Regions from separate parts of the Pseudomonas urmiensis genome, predicted to be linked through region 2. Evidence: predicted binding sites of a transcription regulator. Region 2 holds the regulator's gene; the other holds the start of a gene.

Region 1 (5,396 bases), 3.2 Mb from region 2:
GGTGCAAGCGGCACAGCACCTCCGGCATCAACAGCCCTTCGACAGTCGAAAGCACCCCAATGCGCACCTGCGAAGGCGCTCGCGCCTCGCCACGCAGCGTGCTCACGCCGTCGCGCAACGCCTGCACGCTGGGCCCGGCGTAGCGCATGAAACGGGTCCCGGCCGGGGTCAGCTCGACGCCCTGGCGGGTGCGCTCGAACAGGCGCGTTTCAAGTAGCTCTTCAAGCTCCTTGAGGGTCTTGGAAATAGCCGGCTGGCTGATCGCCAATACCCCAGCCGCCTTGGCCAGACTGCCCTGGCGGGCAATCTCCAGGAAGCACAGAAGATGGCGATACTTGATACGCGTGTCGAGATTCATGCCTTGGGGGGGCGGCCGCTGCCGCGATAGCGTCGATGCGCCATCTTATAGCATCGCCAGCTCCACAGCGTCGCCGCGCATCCTTACTGGCCACACCCGCAGCGCCTGCTGCGGATCCTCAAGGCAGCGCCCGCTGTGCAGGCTGAAGTGCTGCTTGTACAACGGCGCGGCGACCATCAGCTCGCCGCCGATGCTGCCGATCAAGCCGCGGCCGATGATGTTCGCCCCCGAGCGCGGGTCGCGATTGTCGATGGCGTACAACGCCTGCTCTTGATTGGGCAGGTAGAACAGCGCGACCTGCTCGCCTTCGAGCCACACCACTACGCCAGAATCGGCGACCAGGTCCTGCACCTGGCACACCGCCTGCCAGTGGGCGTGTTGCGCAACAGCAGCATTGGACAGGTTCATCAGACAGCCTCCTCGACAGTGGGGATCAGGTGCAGCGCGCTAGCAGGTCGGCGTTGTTCGCGTTCGCGGACGAAGTGCACGTCCGGGTCGGCGCGCCGGTCATTGACGAAGGTACGGAAGCGCTTGAGTTTCTCGGGATCGTTCAGGGCGTTGGCCCACTCGCACTCATACTGGTCGACCACATGCTGCATCTGCGCTTCGAGCTCGGCGCCCAGTTGCAGGCTGTCGTCGAGGATCACCGCCTTGAGGTAATCCAGGCCGCCCTCCAGGCTCTCGCGCCAGACCGAGGTGCGCTGCAGCTTGTCGGCGGTGCGGATGTAGAACATCAGCACGCGGTCGATGGTGCGGATCAGCGCGTCGTCGTCCAGGTCGGTGGCGAACAGTTCGGCGTGGCGCGGGCGCATGCCGCCGTTGCCGCACACATAGAGGTTCCAGCCCTTGTCGGTGGCGATCACGCCAATGTCCTTGCTCTGCGCTTCGGCGCATTCGCGGGTGCAGCCAGACACCGCGAACTTGAGCTTGTGCGGCGAACGCAGGCCTTTGTAGCGATCTTCCAGGCGCAGGGCCATGCCGACGCTGTCCTGTACGCCGTAGCGGCACCAGGTGCTGCCGACGCAGGATTTCACCGTGCGGGTCGACTTGCCGTAGGCATGCCCGGTTTCGAAGCCGGCCTCGATCAGCTCGCCCCAGATCAGCGGCAGCTCGTGCAACTGGGCGCCGAACAGGTCGATGCGCTGGCCGCCGGTGATCTTGGTGTAGAGGTCGTATTTTTTCGCCACCTGACCAATCACGATCAGTTTGTCCGGGGTGATCTCGCCACCTGGGATGCGCGGCACCACCGAGTAGGTGCCGTTTTTCTGCATGTTGGCCATGAAGGTGTCGTTGGTGTCCTGCAGCGGTACCAGGGCCGGGTCCATGATCGGCTGGTTCCAGCATGAGGCGAGGATCGAACCCACCGCTGGCTTGCAGATGTCGCAACCGACATGACCCTTGCCGTGGCGTTCGAGCAGCTCATTGAACGTGCGGATGCCCTCGACCCGAACCAGGCCATAGAGCTCCTGGCGGGTGTAGGCAAAGTGCTCGCAAAGGCTCTTGTCGACAGTAACGCCGCGGGCGCTGAGTTCGTGTTCGAACACCTGCTTGAGCAATGCCGCGCAGCCGCCGCAGCCGCTGGCGGCCTTGGTGCAACTCTTGACTGCGGCAAGGTCCGCGCAGCCGCTGTCGATGGCGGCGCAGACCGCGCCTTTGCTGACGTTGTGGCACGAGCAGATGGTCGCGCTGTCGGGCAGCGCATCGGCGCCCAAGGCGGGTGCGCCAGCGCCTTGCGGCAGGATCAGCGCGGCCGGGTCGGCGGGTAGGGCGATGCCGTTCTGGCAGTACTGCAGCAGGGTGTCGTAGTAGCTGTTGTCGCCGACCAGTACCGCACCGAGCACATGCTTGCCGCTGGCATCGACCACCAGGCGGCGGTAGGCCGCATTGGCTTCGTCGATGAAGCGATAGCTGCGCGAGCCGGGCGTGGCACCGTGGGCATCGCCGATCGAGCCGACATCGACGCCGAGCAACTTGAGCTTGGTCGACATGTCGGCGCCGGTGAACGGGCTGCTGGCCTCCCCGAGTAACCGCGCAGCCAGGTTGCGCGCCATGCTGTAGCCCGGCGCGACCAGGCCGAACACGCTGCCATTCCACGAGGCGCACTCACCGATGGCGAAGATCTGCGAGTCGCTGGTGCGGCAGTCGTTGTCGATCACCACCCCACCGCGCGGGGCGATGTCCAGGCCGCAGCTGCGGCCCAGGGCATCTTGCGGGCGAATACCGGCGGAGAACACGATCAGGTCAGTTTCGAGGAACTCGCCACCGTCGAAATTCATCCGGTAGCGGTAGGCTTCGCCGGCACTGATCGACTGGGTGGCACGCGATAGGTGCACGCCAACGCCGAGGGCTTCGATCTGCGCCTTGAGCGCCGCGCCGCCCTCGCCGTCCAGTTGCACCGGCATCAGGCGCGGGGCGAACTCCACCACGTGCGCTTCCAAGCCAAGAGATTTCAGCGCGTTGGCCGCTTCCAGGCCGAGCAAGCCGCCACCGACCACCACCCCGCGACGGGCGTCAGCGGCTGCAGCACGGATAGCGTCGAGGTCATCCAAAGTGCGATAGACCAGGCGCGCAGTGCCGCTGGAGCCCTCGATGGGTGGCACGAACGGGTAGGAACCGGTAGCCAGGATCAGTTGGTCATAACCATAACGGCCCTCGGCGGTGACCACCTCGCAGCGCTCGCGGTCGATGTCCACCACCGCTTCGCCCAGGTGCAGGTGCACCCCGTGGCCTGTGTAGAAATCGCTGGGGCACATGGCCAAGGTTTCAGCATCGCTGCCGGCGAAGTACTCCGACAGATGCACCCGGTCGTAGGCGCGCTGGCGCTCTTCGCCGAACACCCGCACCTCGAAACGGGCCAAGGCGCCACGCTCGACCAGTTGCTCGACGCAGTGGTGACCGACCATGCCGTTGCCGACGATGACCAGTCGCTGTAGATGTTCGCCGCTCGCTGTTGCCTTCATAGCCGATCCTCGATCACGGTTGGCGGGGTTGGCCGCCGTAAAGACAAAAAAAACGCCTGGAGCCGAAGCTCCAGGCGCCTTTGCCTGTTCTCATCAGTGTGAGGCCCCTGAGTGATCGCCGTTGATCAGCGGGGCGTGTTGTACAAGAGTAAAAGCAGGGAGTGTGCCAATTTGATGTGCTGACTGTGCAGGGAGCATTCTTCTTGCGTTGCCAGTACTGGCCTCTTCGCGGCAAGCCCGCTCCCACATGGCCCTGCAAGCCGCAGCCCCTGTAATCGACCCGGCCCCTGTGGGAGCGGGCTCGCCCGCGAAGAGGCCGGTACGGGCAACCTCTATCTGCGAAAAATCGCACAGCCAAAGTGCATCACTCCCCATCATGGGGCATGTCAGTACACATCGCGGCGGTAGCGCTTGTCCTTGCTCAACGCCTCGACATAGGCAGCCGCCGCCTCGGCGCTCATGTCGCCCTGCTCGGCCACGATCTGGCGCAACGCCGCATCGACATCCTTGGCCATGTGCAGGGCATCGCCACAGACATAGAAATAGGCCCCCTGCTGTAGCCAACGCCAGAGCTCGGCGCCTTGCTCGCGCATGCGCTGTTGAACGTAGATCTTCTCTGCCTGATCACGGGAAAACGCCGTATCCAAGCGCAAGTGGCCGCTGGCTTGCCAAGCCAGCAGCTCGTCGCGGTAATAGAAGTCGCAGGCCTGGTGCTGTTCACCGAAGAACAACCAGTTACCGCCGCTCGCGCCCCTGGCCTGGCGCTCTTGCAGAAAAGCCCGGAACGGCGCAATACCGGTGCCCGGACCGACCATGATGATCGGCACCGCGTCATCCTCGGGCAGGCGAAAATGCCTGGAGACCTGGGGGAAGATCGCCACCTTGAGCGCTTCGGCGCGATCGGCAAGAAACGCCGAGCACACACCCTTGCGCTGCCCATAGCGCACCGTCGACACGGTCAGGTGAACCTGCTCAGGGTGGGCCCTGGGGCTTGAGCTGATCGAATACAGGCGCGGTTGCAATGGCTTGAGCAGCTCAAGCCAGGTGGCCAACGGCAGTTGCTGGGGAAACTCGCGCAGCACATCGACCAACTGCCGCCCCCACAACCAGTCCTTGAGCTCGGCGCTGTGTTCAGGCTGTAGCAAACGATGCAAATCAGCGGCGGTTTCACTGAACACGTGTAGCTGCTGGGAGGTGACCCGAGCGATCTCCAGATGCTGCTGCAGAGCGCTCGCCAATGACATGGCGGGGTGCCCCTGCAACTCGACCGTGGTGCTGGCGTCGAGCTTGATCAAGGCCAGCAGTTCTTCGACCAACTGCGGACAATTGCGCGGCCACACGCCAAGGGCGTCTCCGGCCTGATAGGTAAAGCCGCTGCCAGCCAGGTCGAACACCAGCTGCCGAGTTTCCTTGCTCGCACCGGGGCCATTGAGCAGGCGGTTCTCCAGCAACTGTGCCGACCAAGGCTGGCGCTTGCCATAGGCGGCCAGTGGCTCAGGCTCGATGGCCGCTGGCAGCAGCGCGGTACTGCCCAGCTCGGCCAACAGCGCGTCGAGCCAAGCGGCAAAGGCCTGGTCGAAATCCGGTTCGCAATCGACCCGCGCCAGCAGCCGGCGCGCACCCAGTTGCGCCAGGCGCTCATCGAGCTTGCGCCCGAAGCCACAGAATTGGCCATAGCTCGAATCGCCCAGGGCCAGCACCGCGTAGGGCAGTTCAGCGCAATCAATGGCCTGCTCGCCCTGCAAGGCTTGCCAGAACGCCGCGCCGCTATCGGGCGCCTCGCCATCGCCAAAGGTGCTGGCGATCAACAGCACACTGGCGGCGCCTTGCAGTTGGCTGGGCGTGACCGCTTCCATGCAACTGAGCTCCACGGCAAGCCCGGCGGCACGCAAGCGCTGCGCGCAACGATCGGCCAGGGCCTCGCCGTTACCCGTCTGCGACGCCCACAGCACCCGGTGCGGGGCGGTTTCGGGCAAGGCGCTCGGCAGCGTCTGGGGCTGGACGAACAGCCCGGCCAGCAAGCCATCGACAAACAGGCGCCGGGCCGGCGCCAGCGGTGCCGTGGCGGGCAGGCTTGG
Region 2 (5,396 bases):
GGCGCGCGGCCAACCCTCACCTGGCACGGGTAGCGCCCGGCCACGCCGACGAACTTTGCCGCCGCCCGGGCATGCAGCCCCAGCTTGTTGATGATGGTGATTTCGCGGGCGGGCATCGTTGGGTGGATCCTGTGGGCTAGAGGTCGCGGTGGCGGACCTGGACGTTTTTCAGGGTTTGCTGCAGCGACTGGCCGAGGCGTTCGGTCAGGTACACCGAGCGGTGATGACCACCCGTGCAGCCGATGGCGATAGTGACATAGGCGCGGTTGCTGGCGGCGAAGCGTGGCAGCCATTTGAGCAAGTAGCTGGAGATATCCTGGTACATCTCCTCGACATCGGGCTGTGCAGCCAAATAATCGATCACCGGCTGTTCAAGGCCGGAATGCTCACGCAGCTCTGGCTTCCAGTACGGGTTAGGCAGGCAGCGCACATCGAACACCAGGTCGGCATCAACCGGCATGCCCCGCTTGAAGCCGAAGGATTCAACCAAAAAAGCCGTGCCAGGCTCGGGTTGGTTGAGCAGGCGCAGCTTGATCGAGTCACGCAGCTGGTAAAGGTTGAGGTTGGTGGTGTCGATCTTCAGGTCGGCCAAGTCGGCGATCGGCCCGAGCAGTTCGCTTTCAACCCGGATCGCTTCAGCCAGGGAGCGATCGGCGTTGGTCAGCGGATGGCGTCTGCGCGTCTCGGAGAAGCGCTTGAGCAGCGTGTCTTCGTCGGCGTCCAGATACAGTACGTCGCATTGAATGTGCCGCGCGCGCGCCTCTTCGAGCAGCTCTGGGAAGCGCGACAGATGGCTGGGCAGGTTACGCGCGTCGATCGACACGGCAACCTTGGGTTGCATCAGTTCGGTGTTGATCAGCGCATTTTCCGCCAGCTGCGGCAGCAACCCGGCGGGGAGGTTGTCGATGCAGTAATAGCCGTTGTCTTCCAGCACGGCAAGGGCAGTGCTCTTGCCGGAACCGGAACGGCCGCTGACGATGATCAGGCGCATGTTCAGCTCCCGTTTTGTACGTCCAGGACGACCTGGTAGAGGGCCTCGTTGCTGTCAGCAGCACGCAGGCGCTTACGAACGTCCTCGCGATCGAGCATGCTGGCAATCTGGCGCAGCAGCTCAAGGTGGGCATCGGTGGCAGCTTCGGGTACCAGCAGGACGAACAGCAAGTCCACTGGCGCACCATCGATGGCATCGTAGTCGATAGGGGCATCCAGGTGCAGCAGCGCACTGACCGGCGCCGTGCAGCCTTCGAGGCGGCAGTGAGGAATGGCGATGCCATTGCCAAATCCGGTGGAGCCAAGCTTTTCGCGGGCGATAAGCTTCTCGAAGACGTCCTGCATCTCCAGCTCGGGGATTTGCTCGGCAATCACGTTGGCGACCTTTTCCAGGGCGCGCTTTTTACTGCCGCCCGGCACGTTCACGAGGGAACGGCCGGGGGTCAGGATGGTTTCAAGTCGGATCATGGATGAGGGGGATCAGCGGGCGGCTGCACCTTGCAGCAGGCTTTGCTGTTTTTCCTTATGTTTTTTCAATTGGCGGTCGAGCTTGTCAGCCAAAGCATCGATCGCTGCATACATGTCTTGGTGTTCGGCATTGGCAACCACTTCGCCGCCGGGAATCTGCAGGGTCGCTTCAATTTTCTGCTGAAGCTTTTCAACCTTCATGATCACCGTCACGTTGGTGATCTTGTCGAAGTGACCCTCCACGCGGGCGAGCTTTTCAAGCACATAGTCGCGAAGAGGTTGGGTAACTTCTACATGCTGTCCACTGATGTTGACTTGCATACAGCTTCTCCTTTGTTGCCCGTGCATAAAGAGGCAGGTATTGCACCTGCCACACAAACGCTGTGGCACATCCCGGGGCTACATCAGTCGCTTGCGTTCACTCGACGGTGCGATGCCGAGCGACTCGCGGTACTTGGCGACGGTGCGACGGGCTACCTGGATGCCTTGTGCCTCCAGTAAACCAGCGATCTTGCTGTCACTCAATGGCTTTTTCTGATTTTCCGCCGCAACCAATTTCTTGATGATCGCGCGGATCGCCGTAGACGAGCATTCGCCGCCTTCGGCGGTGCTCACGTGGCTTGAGAAAAAGTATTTCAGTTCGTAGATGCCACGCGGGGTGTGCATGTATTTCTGGGTGGTAACCCGGGAAATCGTCGACTCGTGCATGCCCACCGCTTCGGCGATGTCATGCAGAACCAACGGCTTCATCGCCTCGTCGCCATGGTCGAGGAAGCCACGCTGGTGCTCGACGATCTGCGTGGCCACCTTCATCAGGGTCTCGTTGCGGCTTTGCAGGCTCTTGATGAACCAGCGCGCTTCCTGCAGCTGATTGCGCATGAAGGTGTTGTCGGCGCTGGTGTCGGCGCGGCGCACGAAGCCTGCGTACTGCGGGTTGACCCGCAGGCGTGGGATGGCTTCCTGGTTCAGCTCGACCAGCCAGCGCTCGCTGTCCTTGCGCACGATCACGTCGGGCACCACGTACTCAGGTTCGCTGGATTCGATCTGCGAGCCTGGGCGTGGGTTGAGGGTCTGTACCAGTTCGATGACCTGGCGCAGCTCGTCTTCCTTGAGCTTCATGCGGCGCATCAGCTGGCTGTAGTCGCGGCTGCCGAGCAGGTCGATGAAGTCGGTGACCAGGCGCTGGGCCTCGGCCATCCACGGCGTGTTGCCGGGCAGTTGGCGCAGTTGCAGCAGCAGGCATTCGCCCAGGGTGCGCGCGGCGACGCCGGCTGGCTCGAACTGTTGGATGCGGTGCAGAACTGCCTCGACCTCATCGAGCTCGATATCCAGCTCCGGGTCGAACCCTGCGCAGATTTCCTCGAGGGTGTCTTCCAGGTAGCCCTGCTGGTTGATGCTGTCGATCAGGGTGACCGCGATCAGGCGGTCGGTGTCGGACATCGGCGCCAGGTTCAGTTGCCACAGCAGGTGGCTTTGCAGGCTTTCGCCAGCAGAGGTGCGGGTGGTGAAATCCCACTCGTCGTCATCGTTGCTGGGCAGGCTGCTGGCACTGGTCTGGTAGATATCTTCCCAGGCGGTGTCGACTGGTAATTCGTTGGGGATGCGCTCGCTCCATTCGCCGTCCTCGAGGTTCTCGGTGGAGACGGTGCTTTCCTGGAAACTGTTGTCCTGAGCTTCGGCAGCCGGCTTGCTCTCGGCGTTATCGGCCATCGGGTCGCTGTTGTCGAAGTCCTCGCCGTCTTCCTGACGTTCGAGCATCGGGTTGGATTCCAGCGCCTCCTGGATTTCCTGTTGAAGGTCCAGGGTGGAGAGCTGAAGCAGACGAATGGCCTGTTGCAACTGAGGGGTCATCGTCAGTTGCTGGCCCATTTTTAGGACGAGCGATGGTTTCATGGCTGGGGCTTAATACCTTGTTCGCCGGCGCGCATGCGCCATCCACTACACGAAGGGCGCCGCGGCGCCAATTTCAAGCAAGTTATATGCCTTAATTTGTAGCGTTTGCCTAGAGCACTGTAGCACTTAAGCCGGGCAGAGGCCGTTTTACTGGCCGTCTGACAGTGCTCAGGCAAGCCTGGGCATCAGAGTCGGAACTCGTGACCCAGGTAAACTTCCTTGACCAGATCGTTGGCCAGGATGGTCTCGGCATCGCCTTCGGCGATCAGCTGGCCATCGTTGACGATGTACGCGGTTTCACAGATATCCAAGGTCTCGCGGACGTTGTGGTCGGTGATCAGTACACCGATACCCTTGGCCTTGAGGTGGTGGATAATTTGCTTGATGTCGCCCACGGAAATCGGGTCGACACCAGCGAAGGGTTCATCGAGCAGGATGAACTTCGGCGCGGTCGCCAGGGCGCGGGCAATCTCGACCCGGCGACGTTCGCCACCGGAAAGGCTCATGCCGAGGTTGTCGCGGATGTGGCTGATGTGGAATTCCTGCAGCAGGCTTTCCAGCTCCTTGCGCCGGCCATCACGGTCGAGTTCCTTGCGGGTCTCGAGAATGGCCATGATGTTGTCGGCCACCGACAGCTTGCGGAAGATCGAGGCTTCCTGCGGCAGGTAGCCAATGCCGGCGCGTGCGCGACCGTGCATGGGCTGATGGCTGACGTCGTTGCTGTCGATCAGCACGCGGCCCTGGTCGGCCTGGACCAGGCCGACGATCATGTAGAAGCAAGTGGTCTTGCCGGCGCCGTTAGGCCCCAGCAGACCGACGATCTGGCCGCTGTCGATCGACAGGCTGACATCGCGAACCACCTGGCGGCCCTTGTAGCTCTTGGCCAGGTGCTGGGCTTTGAGGGTTGCCATTTACTCGGCCTTCTTCTTCGGCTGGATCACCATGTCGATACGCTGACGTGGCGTGGACACATTGCCGCCACGGCCGGCGGTCGCCACCTGGGACTTGGTGTTGTAGACGATCTTCTCGCCTTCGGTGGTGTTGCCTTCGTTCTCGACCTTGGCGCGGTCGGTGAGGATCACCGTGTCTTTCTGCGCCTGGTACTGGATGGTCACAGCCCAGCCTTTCATCTTGTCGGGCTTGGCGGCGCTCTGCTGCTGTTCGAAGTAGGCCAGGTTGCCCACCGAGGTCACCACGTCGATGTCGCCATTGGCGGCACGGGTCATGGTCACGGTGTTGCCTTTGATCATCATCGAGCCTTGGGTGATGATCACATCGCCCTTGTAGGTAGCTACGCCTTGCTTGTCATCCAGGTGAGCGTCGTCGGCCTGGATACGAATTGGCTGGTCACGATCGTTCGGCAGGGCCAAGGCGCTCGCGCTTCCCAGTGCTGCGCTCAGGCTGAGCAAAAAGGGGAGGGTTTTAACGAGCCTCATACTGTCCTCTTACGTTGGACAGCAGGTCCATCCTGCCGTCTTTCAAATACGCTTTCATTCCTTTGCCCGTAGTTGTGCCACCGGCGCCGTCGATTCTAACGGCTTGCTCGGTCTGCGCATATTGCTTCTGCGGGAACACCGTCATGCGGGTGGTAGTGATGATGGTCTCGCGCTGCTTTTCGTCAGTGCGGGCCACTCGAACCTGGTCGATCAGTTCGACCTCGCTGCCATCCGGATTGACCTCGGCGCGCACGCTCTGCACGTGCCACGGGTAGGCGGTGCCACGGTACATGTGCAGGTCTGGGGTGGTCACCAAGGTGACTTCGCTGGCCTTGAGGTGCTCGACCTTGTCGGCAGTCATTTCGTACTGCATCTTGCCGTCAGGCAGGAACTGCACGCTATGGGCGTTGATCGCGTAATAGTCGATGGCGTTTTCATCGACCTGGGTCACCGGCTTGTCGAGAAAGCTCTCGGGGCTGATGTTCCAGTAGCCGACCGCCACCAGCAGCGCGGCGATCACGCTGAACAGTGCGATGTTTTTGGCTTTCTTGCTGAACATGTGCGGCCTTACAGGTAATTGGCGTTGGCAGCGTCCAGGGTGCCCTGGGC

Evidence for each region. Region 2 encodes sigma-54, which starts transcription at its own class of promoters, with help from an activator protein. Its sites were predicted from a motif close to ANTGGCATNNANNTTGCTNT; they were not measured.
Region 1: a site for sigma-54 is predicted at 3,470-3,489, ahead of nirB (nitrite reductase large subunit NirB). Genes of this name have one in related genera too.

Annotation. Positions count from the first base shown of each region.
Region 1 is NZ_JABWRE020000001.1:3,501,038-3,506,433, forward strand. Features, by position in the region: gene pcaQ (pca operon transcription factor PcaQ) at 1-358, opposite strand, end outside; gene nirD (nitrite reductase small subunit NirD) at 404-766, opposite strand; gene nirB (nitrite reductase large subunit NirB) at 766-3,318, opposite strand; gene HU737_RS15825 (bifunctional nitrate reductase/sulfite reductase flavoprotein subunit alpha) at 3,705-5,396, opposite strand, start outside.
Region 2 is NZ_JABWRE020000001.1:340,740-346,135, forward strand. Features, by position in the region: gene HU737_RS01495 (HPr family phosphocarrier protein) at 1-116, opposite strand, end outside; gene rapZ (RNase adapter RapZ) at 137-991, opposite strand; gene ptsN (PTS IIA-like nitrogen regulatory protein PtsN) at 994-1,458, opposite strand; gene hpf (ribosome hibernation-promoting factor, HPF/YfiA family) at 1,471-1,779, opposite strand; gene HU737_RS01515 (RNA polymerase factor sigma-54) at 1,858-3,351, opposite strand; gene lptB (LPS export ABC transporter ATP-binding protein) at 3,537-4,262, opposite strand; gene lptA (lipopolysaccharide transport periplasmic protein LptA) at 4,263-4,787, opposite strand; gene lptC (LPS export ABC transporter periplasmic protein LptC) at 4,774-5,346, opposite strand; gene HU737_RS01535 (KdsC family phosphatase) at 5,355-5,396, opposite strand, start outside.